2 regions of the Actinocorallia longicatena genome follow, and region 2 is predicted to be linked to the other one. Evidence: riboswitches for the same ligand, from Rfam matches in the RefSeq annotation. Region 2 holds a riboswitch; the other holds the start of a gene.
What was found. A riboswitch is a leader RNA that binds a small molecule or an ion and turns the genes downstream of it on or off. The one in region 2 is predicted to bind glycine.
Positions count from the first base shown of each region.

Region 1: linked by a shared signal. The riboswitch ahead of gcvT (glycine cleavage system aminomethyltransferase GcvT) and the one ahead of gcvP (aminomethyl-transferring glycine dehydrogenase) in region 2 are both predicted to bind glycine.

Region 1 is NZ_BAAAUV010000052.1:2,434-11,279, forward strand. Features, by position in the region: gene ABD785_RS40075 (roadblock/LC7 domain-containing protein) at 1-221, opposite strand, end outside; gene ABD785_RS40080 (sensor histidine kinase) at 249-1,856, opposite strand; glycine riboswitch at 2,032-2,130, shown strand; glycine riboswitch at 2,135-2,238, shown strand; gene gcvT (glycine cleavage system aminomethyltransferase GcvT) at 2,316-3,395, shown strand; gene gcvH (glycine cleavage system protein GcvH) at 3,392-3,778, shown strand; gene ABD785_RS40095 (serine hydroxymethyltransferase) at 3,775-5,034, shown strand; gene ABD785_RS40100 (L-serine ammonia-lyase) at 5,096-6,475, shown strand; gene ABD785_RS40105 (GNAT family N-acetyltransferase) at 6,499-7,728, shown strand; gene ABD785_RS40110 (hypothetical protein) at 7,725-8,225, opposite strand; gene ABD785_RS40115 (HAD hydrolase-like protein) at 8,464-8,846, shown strand, end outside.
Region 2 is NZ_BAAAUV010000001.1:42,615-51,460, reverse strand. Features, by position in the region: gene ftsR (transcriptional regulator FtsR) at 13-687, shown strand; gene ABD785_RS00240 (bifunctional nuclease family protein) at 796-1,266, shown strand; gene ABD785_RS00235 (MerR family transcriptional regulator) at 1,523-2,128, shown strand; gene ABD785_RS00230 (lysylphosphatidylglycerol synthase transmembrane domain-containing protein) at 2,203-4,608, opposite strand; glycine riboswitch at 4,781-4,876, shown strand; gene gcvP (aminomethyl-transferring glycine dehydrogenase) at 5,046-7,904, shown strand; gene ABD785_RS00220 (tetratricopeptide repeat protein) at 8,007-8,780, shown strand.

The DNA.
Region 1 (8,846 bases), on a different contig from region 2:
TGGCCGGAGCCGATGGCGTCGCCGAACTCGGCCGAGGCGCTGAGCGACAGGCTCTGCACGCCCGCCGAGATCGCCGACAGATGGTCGGCCTGGTCGACGGTGAGCCCCGAGGTGAAGCTCATCTTGAGGCCGTCCTTCGACAGCACCAGGAGGTGGCGGATGCCAGGCGTCCGGTGGCGCAGGGCCTCCAGCAGCGACTCCAGCGTCTGTTCCGTGGTCATTTCGGTATTCATCGAAAGAGACGGTCCTTAGTCGTTTTCGGCGGGGGCGTCCTGCTGGACGGGGGAGTCCTTGCCCGCCTGCCGGAAGGCGGCGAACCGTGCGCCCGTGTCACGGGGCGCGGTGGGAACCGCGGTGAGCGGGTCCTCCTGGGCGTTCCGCTCCTCGGGAGCGGCGGTGGCGGGGTGCTCGGCGGCGGCGAGGGTCGCGCCGCGCGGCCGCACGGGCAGGCCCGTCGTGGTCTCGCCGGTCGGCTCGACGGCCTGCTGGCGGGCCGCCGGCGGGGCGGCCAGGGCGGGCTGCGGGAGCTGGGGCCGCGGCCGGGTGACGAGCTGGCGGGGGATCATCATGACGACGCCGGTGCCGCCGCGCGAGGACGGCCGGAAGCTGATGGCCAGGCCGTACTTGTCGGCGAGCTTGCCGACGACCGCCAGGCCCAGGCGGGTGCCGGCCAGGGTCTTCAGGTCGATGGGCTCGGTCACGAGCGTCTCGGCCCGCTGCCGCTCGCGCTTGCGCATGCCGAGGCCGCCGTCCTCGATGGTGACGATGACGCCCGCGTCCTCCTCCTCCACGTAGACGTGGACCTCGCTGCCGTGCGCGGAGAAGGTCGCGGCGTTGTCCATCAGCTCGGCGAGCGCGTGCATGACGCCCTCGGCCGCGTAGCCGACGACCGCCGACTCGGTGGTGGAGTGCAGCCGGATCCGCCGGTAGGCGTCGATGCGGCCCATGGCGCCGCGCAGGACGCTCTCCATGACGATCGGCTTGGTCCAGCGGCGTCCCGACCGGCCGCCGCTGAGCAGCGCGATGCTGTCGGCGAGGCGTCCCATCTGGGAGATGCGGTGGTCGAGGTCGAGCAGGTCGCCGAAGACCTTCTCGTCGCCGTAGCGGTGCTGGAGCTCGCGGAGCTCGGCCAGCAGGCTGGTCGACTGCGCCTGGACGCGGGCGGCGGCGTTCGCGCAGGCGGACATGGCGGCCGTGCCCCGCCGCTCGCCCTCGGCGATCTCGCCGGCGACGTTCAGGAGCAGCGTCTGGAGGGCCGGGTCGGTGAGGTCGGGCAGCCCGTCCAGCGCGGTCTCCAGCGAGGCGCGGTCCTCACGGACCCGCTGGACCAGCTCCGGAAGGGTCTTCTCGACCAGGACCTTGGCCTCCTGCGACTGGACGGTCGCGGCGGCGAGCCCGGCCGCGGTCCGCTGCTCGGCGGCCACCAGCTCCATCGCCGTGACCTGGACCACCCGCTGGAGGGCCAGATTGGTCGGCGGGACCGTCCCCATGAGGACGTTCTCGAAGGTGGCGCCGTCCCTGACCCTGCGGGTCAGCGCGGGCATGGTCTCCTCGGCGGTGAGGACCAGCTCCGAGGTCACCACGGCGAGATCGGCCCGCAGCGCGGCCAGCCCGCGCCGGGAGCTGACGGCCCTGGCCGCGAAGTAGGCGGCCATGGCGCTGGCGGCGCAGAAGGCCAGGGCGACGCCGCCGCCGCCCCACATGATCACCTTGCGGGTGTCGTGCGGAACGCTCATGGCGGCCCACAGCCAGACCCCGCCGACGGCCAGCACGGACACCAGCCAGGCGAGGAGCGCCTTCTCGACGGGGGGTCGGTCGGGCCGCTGGGAGCGGACCGCCGGGGAAGCGTGTGACATCTCTCGAGTCCTCATCGGGGGCTGAAGACGGATGTGTAGCCCTCATACCCTCCCGCATTCGGCCACCCCAAAGGTCGATTTCCGACCAACTCTTCGTTAGTTCCGTTACATCCCTGGTGCCGGGGGCACGGGTGGCGGGTCCCGCCGGTCGTTCTATAGAGTGAGGCGACGCCACTGATCCCACGCGGGAGAGTGCCCGGATCCCCAGGTCCGGGACGCCGAAGGAGCAATTCCTCCCCGGAACCTCTCAGGCACAAGGGACCGCGCGGAGGAGGCGGCCTCTGGAAAGAGGAGACCCCGTGACGGCGGGGCCTCCCGCCGAAGGTGAAAGCCCGCCCTTTCTTTACCGGCGGGTGAAGCTCTCAGGCACCCATGACAGAGGGGGAGGCCCAGCCTGCGCGTATGCGGTGGGACGATTGAGTCCGCACGGTATACGCCGCCGACCAAGGAGCCACGCCCGTGTCATCGAAGACCACGCCGCTGTACGAGCTGCACAAGGAGCTCGGCGGCAACCTCGTCGACTTCGCCGGGTACCTCATGCCCCTGCGCTACGGGTCGGAGACCGCCGAGCACCTCGCGGTCCGCTCCAGCGCCGGGCTCTTCGACATCTCCCACATGGGAGAGATCTTCGTGACCGGCCGCCAGGCCGCCGAGATCCTGGACTACTCCCTGGTGGGCCTGCCGTCGGCCCTGGTGCCCGGCAAGGCCCGTTACACCATGATCGTCGACACCCGGGGCGGCGTCCTGGACGACCTGATCGTCTACCGGCTCAGCGACCACGCCTTCATGGTCGTCGCCAACGCCGCCAACAAGGACGCCGTGGCGGGGGCCCTGAAGGCCCGCGCCGCGAAGTTCGACGGCACCGTCGACGACCAGTCCGACAACTACGCGCTGATCGCGATCCAGGGTCCGAAGGCCGAGGGGATCCTGCTGGGCCTGACCGACGCCCCGATCAAGGACCTCAAGTACTACGCCCTGCTCAGCGGCACCGTGGCGGGCGTCGCGGCGTTCATCGGCCGGACGGGTTACACCGGCGAGGACGGCTTCGAGCTGTTCGTGGCCAACGAGGACGCCGTCCCGCTGTGGAAGGCCCTCGCCGAGGCCGGCGGCGACGCCGTGGTGCCCTGCGGCCTCTCCGCCCGCGACACGCTCCGCCTCGAGGCGGGCATGCCGCTGTACGGGCACGAGCTGACCAGCGAGCTCACCCCCTACGACGCGGGCCTCGGCCGGGTGGTGAAGCTGGAGAAGGACTTCGTCGGGCGTGACGCCCTGGCCGCCGTCGCCGACGAGCCGCAGAAGAAGAAACTCGTGGGTCTGGTGGCGCGGGGCCGTAGGGTTCCCCGTGAGGGTTACCAGGTCATCGGTGCCGACGGTGAGATCATCGGCACCGTGACGAGCGGGGCGCCGTCCCCGACCCTGGGCAAGCCCATCGCCATGGCGTACGTGACGGCCGACGCGACCCCGGTCGCCGTCGACATCCGCGGAAAGCACGAGCCGGTCGACGCCGTCGACCTGCCCTTCTACAGGAGAGAAAAGTGAGCGTTCCGGAGCAGCTCCGCTACACCGAGGAGCACGAATGGGTGTCCGGCCTGGAAGGTGAGGATGGCATCGTGACCATCGGGATCACCGACTACGCCGCCGACGCCCTCGGCGACATCGTGTACGTCTCGCTGCCCGAGGAGGGTGCGACCGTCACCGCCGGGGACGCGTGCGGCGAGGCCGAGTCCACCAAGTCCGTCAGCGACCTGTACGCGCCGCTGTCCGGCGAGGTCACCGCGGTCAACCAGGCCGTCGTCGACGACCCGTCGATCATCAACTCCGACCCTTACGGCGAGGGCTGGCTGTTCCGGGTGCGCCTCGGCGACGACAACCCCGAGCTGCTCGACGCCGAGGCCTACTCCAAGATCATCGAGGAAGCATGACGACCCTTTTCGACTCGCTGGAGAGCCTCGACCCCGAGGTCCACGCCGCCGTGCGGGCCGAGCTGGCGCGCCAGCAGGACACCCTCGAGATGATCGCGTCGGAGAACTTCGCCCCGGTCGCGGTCCTTGAGGCCCAGGGCTCCGTGCTGACCAACAAGTACGCCGAGGGCTACCCCGGACGCCGCTACTACGGCGGCTGCGAGCACGTCGACGTCACCGAGCAGCTCGCGATCGACCGGGCCAAGAGCCTGTTCGGCGCCGAGAGCGCCAACGTCCAGCCGCACTCCGGCGCCCAGGCCAACACGGCCGTGTACTTCGCGCTCCTGGAGCACGGCGACACGATCCTCGGCCTCGACCTCGCCCACGGCGGCCACCTGACCCACGGGATGCGCCTGAACTACTCGGGCAAGACCCTGAACGTGGTCCCTTACCACGTCAGCCCCGCCGACGGCCGGGTCGACATGGAAGAGGTCGCGAAGCTGGCGCGCGAGCACCGGCCGAAGATGATCGTCGCGGGCTGGTCCGCCTACCCGCGGCAGCTCGACTTCGCGCGGTTCCGCGAGATCGCCGACGAGGTCGGCGCGCTGCTGTTCGTCGACATGGCGCACTTCGCCGGCCTGGTCGCGGCGGGGCTCCACCCCTCGCCCGTGCCCTATGCCGACATCGTCACGACCACGACGCACAAGACCCTCGGCGGTCCGCGCGGCGGCCTGATCCTGGCGAAGGAGGAATTCGGCAAGAAGATCAACTCTGCCGTCTTCCCCGGCCTCCAGGGCGGCCCGCTGGAGCACGTGATCGCCGCCAAGGCCGTCGCGCTCAAGGTCGCAGCCTCCGAGGAGTTCAAGGACCGCCAGAAGCGGACCCTGGAGGGCGCCCGGATCATCGCCGAGCGGCTGCTCGCCGAGGACTCCGCCAAGGCGGGCGTCAAGGTCCTGACCGGCGGTACCGACGTCCACCTGGTCCTGGTCGACCTGGTCGACTCGGAGCTCACCGGCCGCGACGCCGAGGACCGCCTCCACGAGGTCGGCATCACCGTCAACCGGAACGCGGTCCCCAACGACCCGCGCCCCCCGATGGTGACCTCCGGCCTGCGCATCGGCACCCCGGCCCTGGCCACCCGCGGCTTCGGTGCCGAGGACTTCGCAGAGGTCGCCGACATCCTGGCGCTCGCGCTCCAGCCGGAGTTCGACGCCGCCTCGCTGAAGGGCCGCGTGACCGCGCTGGCGCGCAAGCACCCGCTCTACCCGGGCCTGTAAGGGCTTTCCACGGCCCCGCACACCCTCCTGTGCGGGGCCTTCCTTCTTTTTTGGGGGATCAATGGCGATCTCTGTATTCGATCTTTTCAAGGTGGGCATCGGCCCCTCCAGCTCGCACACCGGCGGCCCGATGGCCGCCGCCCACCGCTTCGCCCGCGGCCTGCGCACCGACGGCCTCCTGGCCTCGGTCGCCCGGGTCGAGTGCGTGCTGTACGGCTCGCTCGGCCTGACGGGCAAGGGCCACGGCTCCGACAAGGCCGTCGTGCTGGGGCTCGAGGGCTCCAAGCCGGAGAACGTCGACGTCTCCGGGGTTCCCGGGCGGATGGCCGCGCTCAAGGACTCCGGCAAGCTCCGCCTGTTCGGCTCCGAGGGGCCTGTGATCCCGTTCGTGATCGGCGAGCATCTGGTCTTCGAACGGAAGATCAGCCTCCCCGGCCACCCCAACGGCATGCGCTTCACCGCCTTCGACGCCGCCGGCACCGAGCTCAGGACCAGGGTCTACTACTCGGTCGGCGGCGGCTTCGTCGTGGACGAGAACGCCACCGGCGCCGACCGGATCAAGGCCGACGCGACCGTCCTGCCCCATCCGTTCAACGACGGCGCCGAGCTGCTGGAGCTGACCCGCCTCACCGGCCTGAGCATCCCCCGGCTGATGCTGGAGAACGAGAAGGCCTTCGGCCGCACCGAGCAGGAGATCCGCGAGGGCCTCGACCACCTCTGGGCCGTCATGCGCGAGTGCGTCGCCCGGGGATGTGAGGAGGAGGGGCTGCTGCCCGGCGGGCTGAAGGTCCGGCGCCGCTCCCACGCGCTGCACCGCCAGCTCATGGTGGAGACCCCGACCGACCCGCTCCAGGCGATGGACTGGGTCACGCTGTACGCGCTGGCCGTCAACGAGGAGAACGCCGCCGGCGGGCGGATCGTCACGGCCCCGACCAACGGGGCGGCGGGGATCATCCCGGCCGTCATGCACTACGTGGACCGGTTCGTGAAGCCGCAGCACCCCCAGTGGGTCCACCGCTTCCTGCTGACGGCCGCCGCGATCGGCGTGCTGTTCAAGCAGAACGCCTCGATCTCCGGAGCCGAGGTCGGCTGCCAGGGAGAGGTCGGTTCGGCCTGCTCCATGGCCGCCGCCGGCCTGACCGAGGTCCTGGGCGGCACTCCCGGCCAGGTCGAGAACGCCGCCGAGATCGGCATCGAGCACAACCTCGGGCTGACCTGCGACCCGGTCGGCGGGCTCGTCCAGGTCCCCTGCATCGAGCGGAACGCGGTCGCCTCGATCAAGGCCATCAGCGCCGCCCGGCTGGCCATGCGGGGCGACGGCGAGCACTTCGTCTCCCTCGACCGGGCGATCAAGACCATGCGCGACACCGGCCGGGACATGCTGGACAAGTACAAGGAGACGTCCCGGGGCGGCCTGGCCGTGAACGTCATCGAATGCTGATCACGTAGTTTGGGGTGATGGGCATGGAGATCAGAAGCATCGCCGGTGACGAGCTCCAGGGATGGCTGAGGACGGTCGCGACCGGTTTCCACGCCTCACCCGACGTGGAGGCCGAAGAGGCCGACCTGCTGCGGCCGTACTACGACCTGGACAGGACCCTGGGGGCCTTCGACGACGGCCGCTGCGTGGCGACCTTCCGGAGCTTCACCCACGAGGTGACGGCCGTCGGCGGAGCCCCGGTCACCTCGGACGCGATCACGGCCGTGACCGTCCTGCCGACCCACCGCAGGCGCGGCCTCCTGACCCGGATGATGGACCTCGACCTGCGCGCCGCCAAGGACAGGGGTGACCCGATGGCCTCGCTGGTCGCCGCCGAGCACCTGATCTACAGCCGCTACGGATTCGGTCCGGCCACCTGGCTGACGGAGTTCAGGGTCGAGGTCGGCAGGGCCAGGACCGCGCCCGTCCTGGAGTTCGACGGCCGGGTGGACCTGGTCGACGGCGCCGAGGTCCGCAAGGTCGGCCCGGCCGTCCACGACCGGCTGCGCTCCCGGCTCGCCGGGGTCGTCTCCCGGGACGACCGATGGTGGCGGATGCACACCGGTGATCTCGTCCTCCCGTCGTCGAAGCCGTGGAAGGAGCCCTACCACGCGGTCTGCCGCTCGGCTGCGGGCGAGGTGGAGGGCCTGGTCAGCTACACCTCCGATGGCAAGTGGGACGGCTTCCAGCCCGACTGCACCGCCACCGTCCAGGAACTGATCGCCGCGACGCCGTCCGCCGAGCGGGCCCTGTGGCACTACCTGTGCTCCATCGACTGGATCACCAGGATCGAGACCGGAGGGCGTCCCTCGGACGACCTTCTCCCGCTGCTGCTGGGCGATCCGAGGGCGGCCCGCGTCGTGAGCCACGGCGACTCCGTCTGGCTGCGCCCCCTGGACGTCCCGCGGCTTCTGGAGGCCCGCTCCTACGCGACCTCGGCGAGCCTGGTCCTCGACCTGCACGACCGGGCGGGCCTCGCGGGCGGCCGTTTCCTCTTGGAGGCCACGCCCGACGGCGCGACCTGCACACCGACCACCCGCTCCGCCGACCTGGCGTTCGACGTCAGCGCCTTCGGCCCGCTCTACCTGGGCGACGAGTCGGCCGTCCGGCTGGCCGCCCTGGGCCGCCTCACCGAGGAGACCCCGGGCGCCGCGGCCCTCGCCGACCCGCTCTTCCGCGCCGCCCGCCGCCCCTGGTGCCCCGACATCTTCTAGGAGACGCGCCGAACCGAGAAGGAGCGGCAGGACGTCGAGTCGATCGTGCCGCTGAACACCGAGCCCGCGGGGTCGGTGACGGAGGCCTGGAGGCTGACCATCTCGTAGTTCGACGGGCGGCTGATCCAGTGGTCGCCGATGAGGTTGAGCGTGCCGTCGCGCAGGGTGCCGCGCATCGCGAACGAGCCCGACGGGACGCCGGGGTTGCTCGCCACGGGGAAGAAGGCGAACGTCGCGGTGAGGTCGCCGGTCGCGTTGACCGCGACGATGGTCAGCCGCAGGCCGGTGTCGCCCTGGGGGCAGGTGTAGGTGCCGCGCCAGGCGCCCGCGATCGTGCCCGTCTCCTCGGTGGCGCCGCCGCCGTCGACGGTCAGCGGGGAGGCCGAGGGCAGGGTGATCTGTCGCGGGGCGGGGTCGTCCGAGCGCAGGATGAGGAAACCGGCCGCGCCCAGGCCCACCACGAACAGCACGGCGAAGGCGATGATGACGACGACCATCCCGCCGCTGGAACGGCGGGGCGGGGGCGGGGGGAGCTGAGGGGGATATGGGGCTCCCCAGCCTTGGTTGGGTCCTTGGGGATGCATGGCACCCGAGAATAGGGATTTGCGGCGGTTCATGGGGTGCATTCGCCCGGTGAGGTCCTTGTAACGGGAACTTAACTCCCGGATCTCGCCAGATGCTTCAGCGCGAAATACTTTCTGGAGAAAGTTTTCGGCGATCCGAGGAGAAACCCCCATGGCTCCGGTCAGCGCCGTCGCGTCCCGCCTCGTCGACGTCCGTTCGGTGGACGCCGCCCTCGTCGACCTCGACGGGACGGTCTACGCCAACGGGCGGCTCGTCCCCGGAGCGGGCTACGCGCTCGGCTTCCTGCGCCAGGCCGGGATCGCCCTGCGCTTCCTCACCAACAGGGACTCCCTGCCACCGGGCGTCATCCGGGCCGACCTCGCCGCGATGGGTCTCGAGGTCGCGCCGTGGGAGCTGTTCACCCCGGTCCTCGCCGCCCAGCGCTACCTGGAGGAGCAGCGGGACGTCCGGGCGCTGCTGATGGTGTCGAGCACGGTCCGGACGGCCTTCGAAAGGTTCACCGGGAAAGGACCCGTCACCCATGTGGTCGTCGG
Region 2 (8,846 bases):
CCGGGCGGCGGCTTGAGCGCGAGTGCCGCCCGGGCGTACATGACCATCGGGGACGTGCTGGCCCGCCTGCGGGCCGACTTCCCCGACATCACCCTCTCCAAGATCAGGTTTCTGGAGGCGGAGGGGCTGATCGAGCCTGAACGCACGCCGGCGGGTTACCGGAAGTTCACCGTCGCCGACGTGGAACGCCTGCGCTACATCCTGGCCGCCCAGCGGGACGAGTACCTCCCGCTGCGCGTGATCAAGGAGCAGCTGAACGGCAAGGGGCAGGTCCCGCAGCCCCGCACGCTGGTGGCCGCGGACTCCCAGCCGTCCCGTGAGGTCGCCCTCACCCGGCGGCAGCTCCTGGACGGGGCGGGCGTCGACGAGGCCCTCCTGGAGGAGCTGGAGGCCTACGGGCTGATCCGCCGGGTGGGCGGCCAGTACGACGGCGACGCGCTGAGCGTCGCCAGGACCGCCGCCGCGCTGGGGGAGTACGGCTTCGAGGCCCGTCACCTGCGGGTCATCAAGGCCGCGGCCGAGCGGGAACTCGACCTCATCGAGCAGATGATCGCCCCGCTGCTGCGCCGCCGCAGCCCGGGAGCGCACGAGGCGGCGGGCGAGACGGCCCGCGCGATCTCCGGCCTCGCGCTGGCCCTGCACACCGCGCTGATCTCCGCGGGCCTGCGCGACAGCCTGGACCGCTGACCCCTCCCGAATCACCCGTCTCACGATCGTTGGGGACCGTCACTCGATCGGTAAGGGCGCATCGGGTGTAGTTTGGCAGGGAGAGCCGAATCTGCGCTGGGAGCCGTTGTGAAACTGATGGAGGTCGTCGGCGTACGGGTCGAGATGCCCTCCAACCAGCCGATCGTCCTGCTGAAGGAGTCCGACGGAGATCGGTATCTGCCGATCTGGATCGGCGCCGTGGAGGCCACCGCGATCGCCTTCGCCCAGCAGGGCATGCTGCCCCAGCGCCCGCTCACGCATGATCTGTTCAAGGACGTCATCGAGGCGCTCGGTTCCCAGCTGCGCACGGTGAACATCACCGCGCTCCGCGAGGGGATCTTCTTCGCCGATCTGGTCTTCACGGGCGGGGTCGAGGTGAGCGCGCGGCCGTCGGACTCGATCGCGCTCGCTCTCCGCACCGGCGCGTCGATCTTCGCGAGCGAGGATGTTCTCGACGAGGCGGGCGTCTCGATCCCGGACGAGCAGGACGACGAGGTCGAGAAGTTCAGAGAATTTCTCGACAACGTGACGCCCGAGGACTTCGATCGCGGCGCCTGACCAGTGGCTTTGTGTCATTGATCTTGAAGACCCGGTTCGTTTTCCACCCCTGTCACAGCGGGTAGGGGTAAGGCGGGACACCGATGTTCGACCGTTTGCGCACGTGAAGCCGATTGATCCGGTGTGCGACGCGCCGAGGGCGAACGTTGACCCTGCCCTGACCGGCACCTACCGTGCTGGTGGAACGCCCGTGGGGTAATACCGCCAAACCCCCTTGACGGAAAACACCACGGGCTGACAGAAGTCGGAGGTCCGCGTGGCGGTGAGCAGCGGCGAGGACAAGGTGGATCGCGAGCGAGTGCTCGCCTCCCAGCGTGCCGGGGAACAGGGCCTGCTGTTCGACAGCGAGGTCGTGGTCCCCAGGGCCGACGTCGGCTACCGGGGTCCCACCGCGTGCGCCGCGGCCGGGATCACCTACCGCCAGCTCGACTACTGGGCCCGCACGGGCCTGGTCGAGCCGAGCGTCCGCAGCGCCCATGGTTCGGGCAGCCAGCGGCTGTACGGCTTCCGCGACATCCTCGTGCTCAAGGTGGTCAAGCGGCTCCTGGACGCGGGCGTGTCCCTCCAGCAGATCCGCACCGCCGTCAACCACCTGACCGACCGCGGGGTCGAGCACCTGTCCCAGATCACCCTCATGAGCGACGGGGTGAGCGTGTACGAGTGCACCTCGCCCGACGAGGTCGTGGATCTGCTCCAGGGCGGCCAGGGCGTCTTCGGGATCGCGCTCGGCCGGGTCTGGCAGGAGGTCGAGGGCTCACTCGCCGAGCTGCCCGGTGAGAGCGCCGCCGACGACCTCGGCACGGAGCGGCAGCAGGGGGGCGACGAGCTCTCGGCCCGGCGCAGGGCGCGCAAAGGAGCCTGAACCGATGTGACCGGCGCTCTGGACCCGCGGGTCCGGGGCGCTTTCGCATGCCCGGAGGATCCCGAGCCCCTGCGTCAGAGGGCTTCGCGCCGCTGGAGGTGGGTGAACGCCGCCCAGCCGGGCAGGACCGGCAGCCAGAAGGTCAGGAGCCGGAACAGCAGGACGGCCGAGGTCGCCTGCTCCGCGGGCAGCCCCGCGAGGGTGAGCCCGAGGGTCAGGGCGCCCTCCACGGCGCCGAGGCCGCCGGGGGTCGGCGCGGCCGAGCCCAGGGCGTTGCCGGTGAGGAAGACGACCGCGACGGCCGTCCAGCTGAGGCTGCCGCCGAAAGCGCGGATGGAGGCGTCCAGGCAGACCACGAACGCCACCGTGAGGAGCAGGGTGCCGCCGATCCCGGTGGCGACCTTCCTGGGGTCCTGGAGGACGTCCAGAAGGCGCGGGACGACCCCGGAGAACATGTCCTTGAGCCGGACGGCGACGAGCCGCCGGACCCGCCCGATCGTGGCGAGGGCCCCGGCGACCGCGGCGCCCGCCAGCAGAACGATCACGATCGTCTTGGACGGCGCGAACTCGGTCGTGGTGCTCTGCGAGCCGGTGAGGAAACCGAAGACGATCAGCAGTCCGATGTGGATGACCATGCCCGTCAGCTGGGAGGCGCCCACGCTGGCCACGGCCGATCCGGGGCGGACCCCGGCCCGCTGGAGGAACCGGGTGTTGATCGCCACGCCCGTGACGGCCGCGGGGGCGACCAGCTTCACGAACGAGGCGGCGAGCTGGGCGAGGATGGTCCGCCACCACGACAGCCGCTCGGGCACGAAGCCGATCAGCATCATCGCGGCCGCGACGTAGGTGACGCACGCGGCGATCAGGGCCACGATCGCCCAGCCCCACTTGGCGCTGGTGATGATCTGGGTGAGGTTGACGTTGCTGAGCTGGGAGAGCAGGAAGTAGGTGCCGATCGTCAGGCCGACGATGCTGACGATCGTGCGGGGCCTGAAGCGCTCCAGCCGTACCGCCTGGATCTCGACCTCGGGCGTGAACCTCAGGATCTCCTCGCGCAGGTTGCTGAGCAGGTCCTTCTGCTGCCTCAGCTCCGTGCGGGTGTCGCGGGACAGCGCCACCTTCTGCAGCAGCGGCAGGATCGCGCCCAGGGTCTGGCTGCCGATCACCTCGGCGGCCGTGCGGACGGCCCGCTCCTGGCCCACCCGCAGCGCCAGCGAGGTGAGGAGCTGGGCCTGGTCGAGGCGGAGCAGCAGGTCGCTGACGGCGATCTCGCCCCGCGCGAGCCCCACGACGTAGGGGACGCCGCCGTGGACCATGATCGAGGTGGTGTCGAGGCTGCGGTGGGCCATCCGCTGCCGGTGCAGCAGGTCGACCTCGCGCCAGATGTCCACCAGCAGGGTGTCGGTGATCGCCTCCGCGGGCATGTCCGCGAGGCGGACGCCGTCGACGTGCTCGTAGGCCAGCAGCGCGGCCTCGGTGCCGACCTCGGAGGTGGCGATCAGCCGGGGCGTCCTGACCTGTGCGGCGCCGGCCGCGTAGGCCATCAGCGACTCCTGCTCCAGTGATCTGCGCAGTGATCTGAGGGCCCGGCGCGGCTGGTTGGCCCGCAGCCGCAGGCCCCGCCAGATCCGGTAGAGCAGTCCTGAGGTCTGCTGGTCGCGATCGAGGACCGTCACGTCGAGCTTGCCGCCCTCCGCCTCGACCGTGTAGCGGCGGTGGTCGTCGGTGCCGTCGTCGATCCTGAGCGCGTGCGATGGCTTCAGCCCGAGGCGCTCGAGCGCGGCGACCACGGCGGTGCCCGGCGGGCGCGGGTTCGGGGTGCCGATCCCGTAGAGGGTCAGGTAGCCGACGATCCTGCCGATGAAGTAGGTGGCGACCAGCCCCAGCGCCGTCGTGTACCCGGCGGCGAGGGCCGCGAGGGAGGCGAGGGCGATCGTCCCCCACATGACGAGCTGCCAGCGCGGCCGCCCGGCCAGCCGGACGGCCGTCACGAAAGCGATCACCGGGGTGAGGTCGGCGTGCAGGGGAGTGGTGCCCGCGTTGTTCCAGCCGAGGGCGTTGGTGAGGGTGCCGGGCCCGGCCGCGCTCGCCCAGGCGTCCAGGGCGATGGTCAGGCCGAGGGCGATGATCGCGGCGAGCAGGCCGACGATCACGCGGAGGGCGTCGCGGCGGAAGGCGCGGTCCAGAGCGAAGATCACGGGAACCAGCAGGACCCAGAAGGTCGACAGCTGGCTGGCCAGGCTGAGCAGGAAGTGGACGTTCTGGGTGCCCTCGGAGATGTCGCCCTGGATGCCGCTGGTCGTCTGGGAGGCGATCGACGGCAGCAGCAGGACCATGACCAGCCCGGCGAGGCAGGCCAGGGCCCGGAAGAGGTTCGACTGGCTGCGGATGCGGCCGGGCCGCGGCGGCTCGTCGACCTCGACGCCCTTGGCGAGGGCGAGCAGCGGCTCCAGCTCGCTCTCCGCCTGCGTTCTGGTCATCGCCCACCGCCCTTCTTCATCGGAGCCCATCGTAGCGAGGTGGGACCCTTCGGTGATCATGGCGGGTACCGTGTCATTCCCTGCGCTACTCCTTACCCGCAAAAAGTAGATCTTTTGCCATCCCCCCGCTTTGCGATCTCCAGAACAGGGGCGGGTAGACTTGAACCGCTGTCGACCCCGTGCGGGAGAGACTTCGCACAAGCCGGTGCGGAGCGCCGAAGGAGCAACCTCCCCGGAACCTCTCAGGCAAAAGGACCGCACGGAAGAGGCACCTCTGGAAAGCGGGCGTGATGATCGCCCCACCGACGGTGAAAGCCCCGCCCCATGCCGCGTCAGGCAGGGCAGGGTGAAGCTCTCAGGTTCACATGACAGAGGGGGAGACGAGCGCCATTGGCGACCCGTTCGACCTCTGCATGCCAGCCCAGGAGGCCTCACCGATGACGCAGACCGACTTCTCCGACCGCCACATCGGCCCGTCCGCCGACGACCAGTCCCGGATGCTCGCCGAGATCGGGTTCGCCGATCTCGCGGCCCTCGTCGGCGCGTCCGTCCCGGCCGCGATCCGCTCGGACGCCGATCTCGACCTTCCCGCCGCGCTGAGCGAGCCCGCCGCCCTCCGGCGGCTGCGGGAGCTCGCCGCCGCGAACACCGTGAAGTCCTCGCTGATCGGGCTGGGCTACTACGGCACGATCACCCCGGGCGTGATCCTGCGGAACGTCCTGGAGAACCCGGGCTGGTACACCGCCTACACGCCCTACCAGCCGGAGATCTCCCAGGGCCGGCTCGAGGCCCTGCTGAACTTCCAGACCGTGGTCTCCGACCTCACCGGCGTCCCGACGGCCAACGCCTCGATGCTGGACGAGGGCACCGCCGCCGCCGAAGGCATGGCGCTGGCGCTGCGCGCGACCAAGCGCAAGGAGGCCGGCTCCTTCGTCATCGACGCCGACACCTTCCCGCAGACCGTCGAGGTCATCAAGGGCCGCGCCACCCCGCTCGGCATCGACGTGGTCGTCGCCGACCTGTCCGACGGGCTGCCCGAGGGCGACATCTTCGGCGTGCTGCTCCAGTACCCGGGGATGAGCGGCGAGGTCTGGGACCTCAAGCCCGTCATCGAGGCCGCCCACGCCCGCGGCGCCAAGGTCGTCGTGGCCGCGGACCTGCTGGCCCTGACCCTGCTCACCCCGCCCGGCGAGCTCGGCGCCGACATCGTCGTGGGCTCGGCCCAGCGCTTCGGCGTCCCGTTCGGCTTCGGCGGCCCGCACGCCGGTTACATGGCCGTCCGCGAGGAGCTCCAGCGGCAGCTCCCCGGCCGCCTGGTCGGCGTCTCGGTCGACAACGAAGGCCGTCGCGCCTACCGGCTGGCCCTGCAGACGCGCGAGCAGCACATCCGGCGCGAGAAGGCGACCTCCAACATCTGCACCGCGCAGGTGCTGCTGGCCGTCATGGCGTCGATGTACGCGGTCTACCACGGCCCCGACGGGCTGAAGGCGATCGCCGAGCGGGTCCACCGCCTCACCTCCGCCTTCGCCCGGTCGATCGGGGACCAGGAGGTGGAGGGCTTCGAGGTCCTCAACTCCGCCTACTTCGACACCCTGACGATCGCGCTGCCCGGCTCGGCCGAGGCCGTGGTGAAGCACGCCGCGGACGCCGGCTTCAACATCCGCCTGGTCGGCCCCCAGATCGTCGCGGTCTCCTTCGACGAGACCGTCACGCAGGACGACCTCCAGGTTCTGCTGGAGGCCTTCGAGCAGCGGGCCTTCCGCCGGGCCGTCGTGGTCTCCGAGCCGTCCGACGCCATCCCGGCCGGGCTGCGCCGCGAGAGCGCCTACCTGACCCACCCGGTCTTCCACGAGCACCGCTCGGAGACCTCGATGCTCCGCTACCTGCGCCGCCTGCAGGACAAGGACATCGCCCTCGACCGCTCCATGATCCCGCTCGGCTCCTGCACGATGAAGCTGAACTCGACCACCGAGATGGAGCCGATCACCTGGCCCGAGTTCGCGAACATCCACCCGTTCGCGCCGATCGAGCAGGCCGCCGGCTACGTCGAGCTGATCGGCGAGCTGGAGGGCTGGCTGGCCGAGATCACCGGCTACGCCAGGGTCTCGGTGCAGCCCAACGCCGGTTCGCAGGGCGAGCTGGCCGGGCTGCTGGCCGTGAAGGGCTACCACGACTCCCGCGGCGAGGGGCATCGCAACGTCTGCCTGATCCCGTCCTCGGCGCACGGCACCAACGCCGCCAGCGCGGTCATGGCCGGGATGAAGGTCGTGGTCGTCAAGTGCGACGACAACGGCAACGTCGACCTGACCGACCTCCACGCCAAGATCGACAAGCATGCCGCCGACCTCTCGGTGATCATGGTCACCTACCCGTCCACGCACGGCGTGTACGAGGAGACCATCGTCGACATCTGCGCCTCGGTGCACGCCGCGGGCGGCCAGGTCTACGTGGACGGCGCGAACCTCAACGCCCTGGTCGGCCTCGCCAGGCCCGGCCGGTTCGGCGCGGACGTCTCGCACCTGAACCTGCACAAGACCTTCTGCATCCCGCACGGCGGCGGCGGTCCCGGGGTGGGCCCGGTCGCGGTCGGCGAGCACCTCGCGCCGTTCCTGCCCAACCACCCGCTGCGCCCGGAGGCGGGCCCGGAGACGGGCGTCGGCCCGATCTCGGCGGCCCCGTGGGGCTCGGCGGGCATCCTGCCGATCCCGTGGGCCTACATCGCGATGATGGGCCCCGACGGCCTGACGCGGGCGACCGAGGTCGCGATCCTGTCGGCCAACTACCTGGCCCGCAGGCTGAGCCCGCACTTCCCGATCCTCTACACCGGCCGCAACGGCCTCGTCGCGCACGAGTGCATCGCGGACCTCCGGAAGATCACCAAGGACACCGGGGTCACCGCCGAGGACGTCGCCAAGCGGCTCATCGACTACGGCTTCCACGCCCCGACCCTGTCCTTCCCCGTCGCGGGCACCCTGATGATCGAGCCCACCGAGTCCGAGGACCTGGCCGAGCTCGACCGCTTCGCCGACGCGATGATCGCGATCAAGGCGGAGATCGACCGGGTCGCCTCGGGGGAGTGGGACCGCGACGACAACCCGCTGCACAACGCCCCGCACACCGCAGAGACGCTGCTGTCGGCAGACTGGAAGCACCCGTACTCGCGTGAGGAGGCCGCCTACCCGGTCGCCTCGCTGCGCGAGGGCAAGTACTGGCCGCCGGTCGGCCGCATCGACGGCGTGTACGGCGACCGCAACCTCGTCTGCTCGTGCCCGCCGCCCGAGGCCTTCGAAGACTGAACCGGCGAAATAGGGGAACTTCCGGCCGTGTCGTCCAGTGGACGGCACGGCCGCCCTTGTAGGGTCGGGGACAAAATTTCACCGGGTGGAAAGAGGGCCGGAATGACCCTGCTGCGGGCGCGGGAACACGCCGAGAACGGTGAGCACGCCGCCGCCGTCACTCTTTTCACCGAGGCGCTGGAGTCGCCCGACCGGGCGGAGGCCGCGCTCGGTCTCGCGCTGGTCCTGGAGGACCTGGGCGACATCGACGGCTCCCGGGTCGCCGACCAGATCGCCATCGACACCGAAGACCCCGACTACGCGCCCCGCGCGGCCTACCATCTGGCCCTCTCCTACGAGCGGGCCGGCGATCTGCAGGCCGCCGCGGGAGCCTGGCGCAACGTCGTGGAGCTCGGCAATCCCGACTACCTGCCCGCCGCCTGCCTGGCCCTGGCACAGCTCGCCGACGACCGCGGCGACACCGACGCCGCCCTGGCCTGGTGGGAGCAGGCGGTCGACTCCGGCGACGAGGAGTACGCCCCGGTCGCCGCCCACGACCTGTCGCAGCGGCTGCTCGAGCTCGGCCAGGCCGCGCGCGCCCAGACCGTCCTGGCCACATCCCTGCGGAGACTGCACCCCGACTCCTACGCCTACGCCCGGCTCGCGATCGTGATGGGACTGACCCATCTGGAGCAGGCCATCGGCGCCTTCTCCGCGGCCCTCGGCCCGGGCACGGCCCCCGACCTCGCGCCGCTGGCCACCGAGCTCCTGGCGAGGACCCTCCCGCTGCGCGGCCGCGACGAGGAGTCCGTCGAGGTGTGGCGGCGCGGCCTGGCCGACCCGGCGATCGCCGCCGACGTCGAGGCGCGGATCAACCGGGAACTCCCGGCCGTCTGAGGGGACGGAGGGAACGAATTCCTGGAATCGGGCACGGATCGCCGCGGGGAAGTCCGCTCCGCGGGG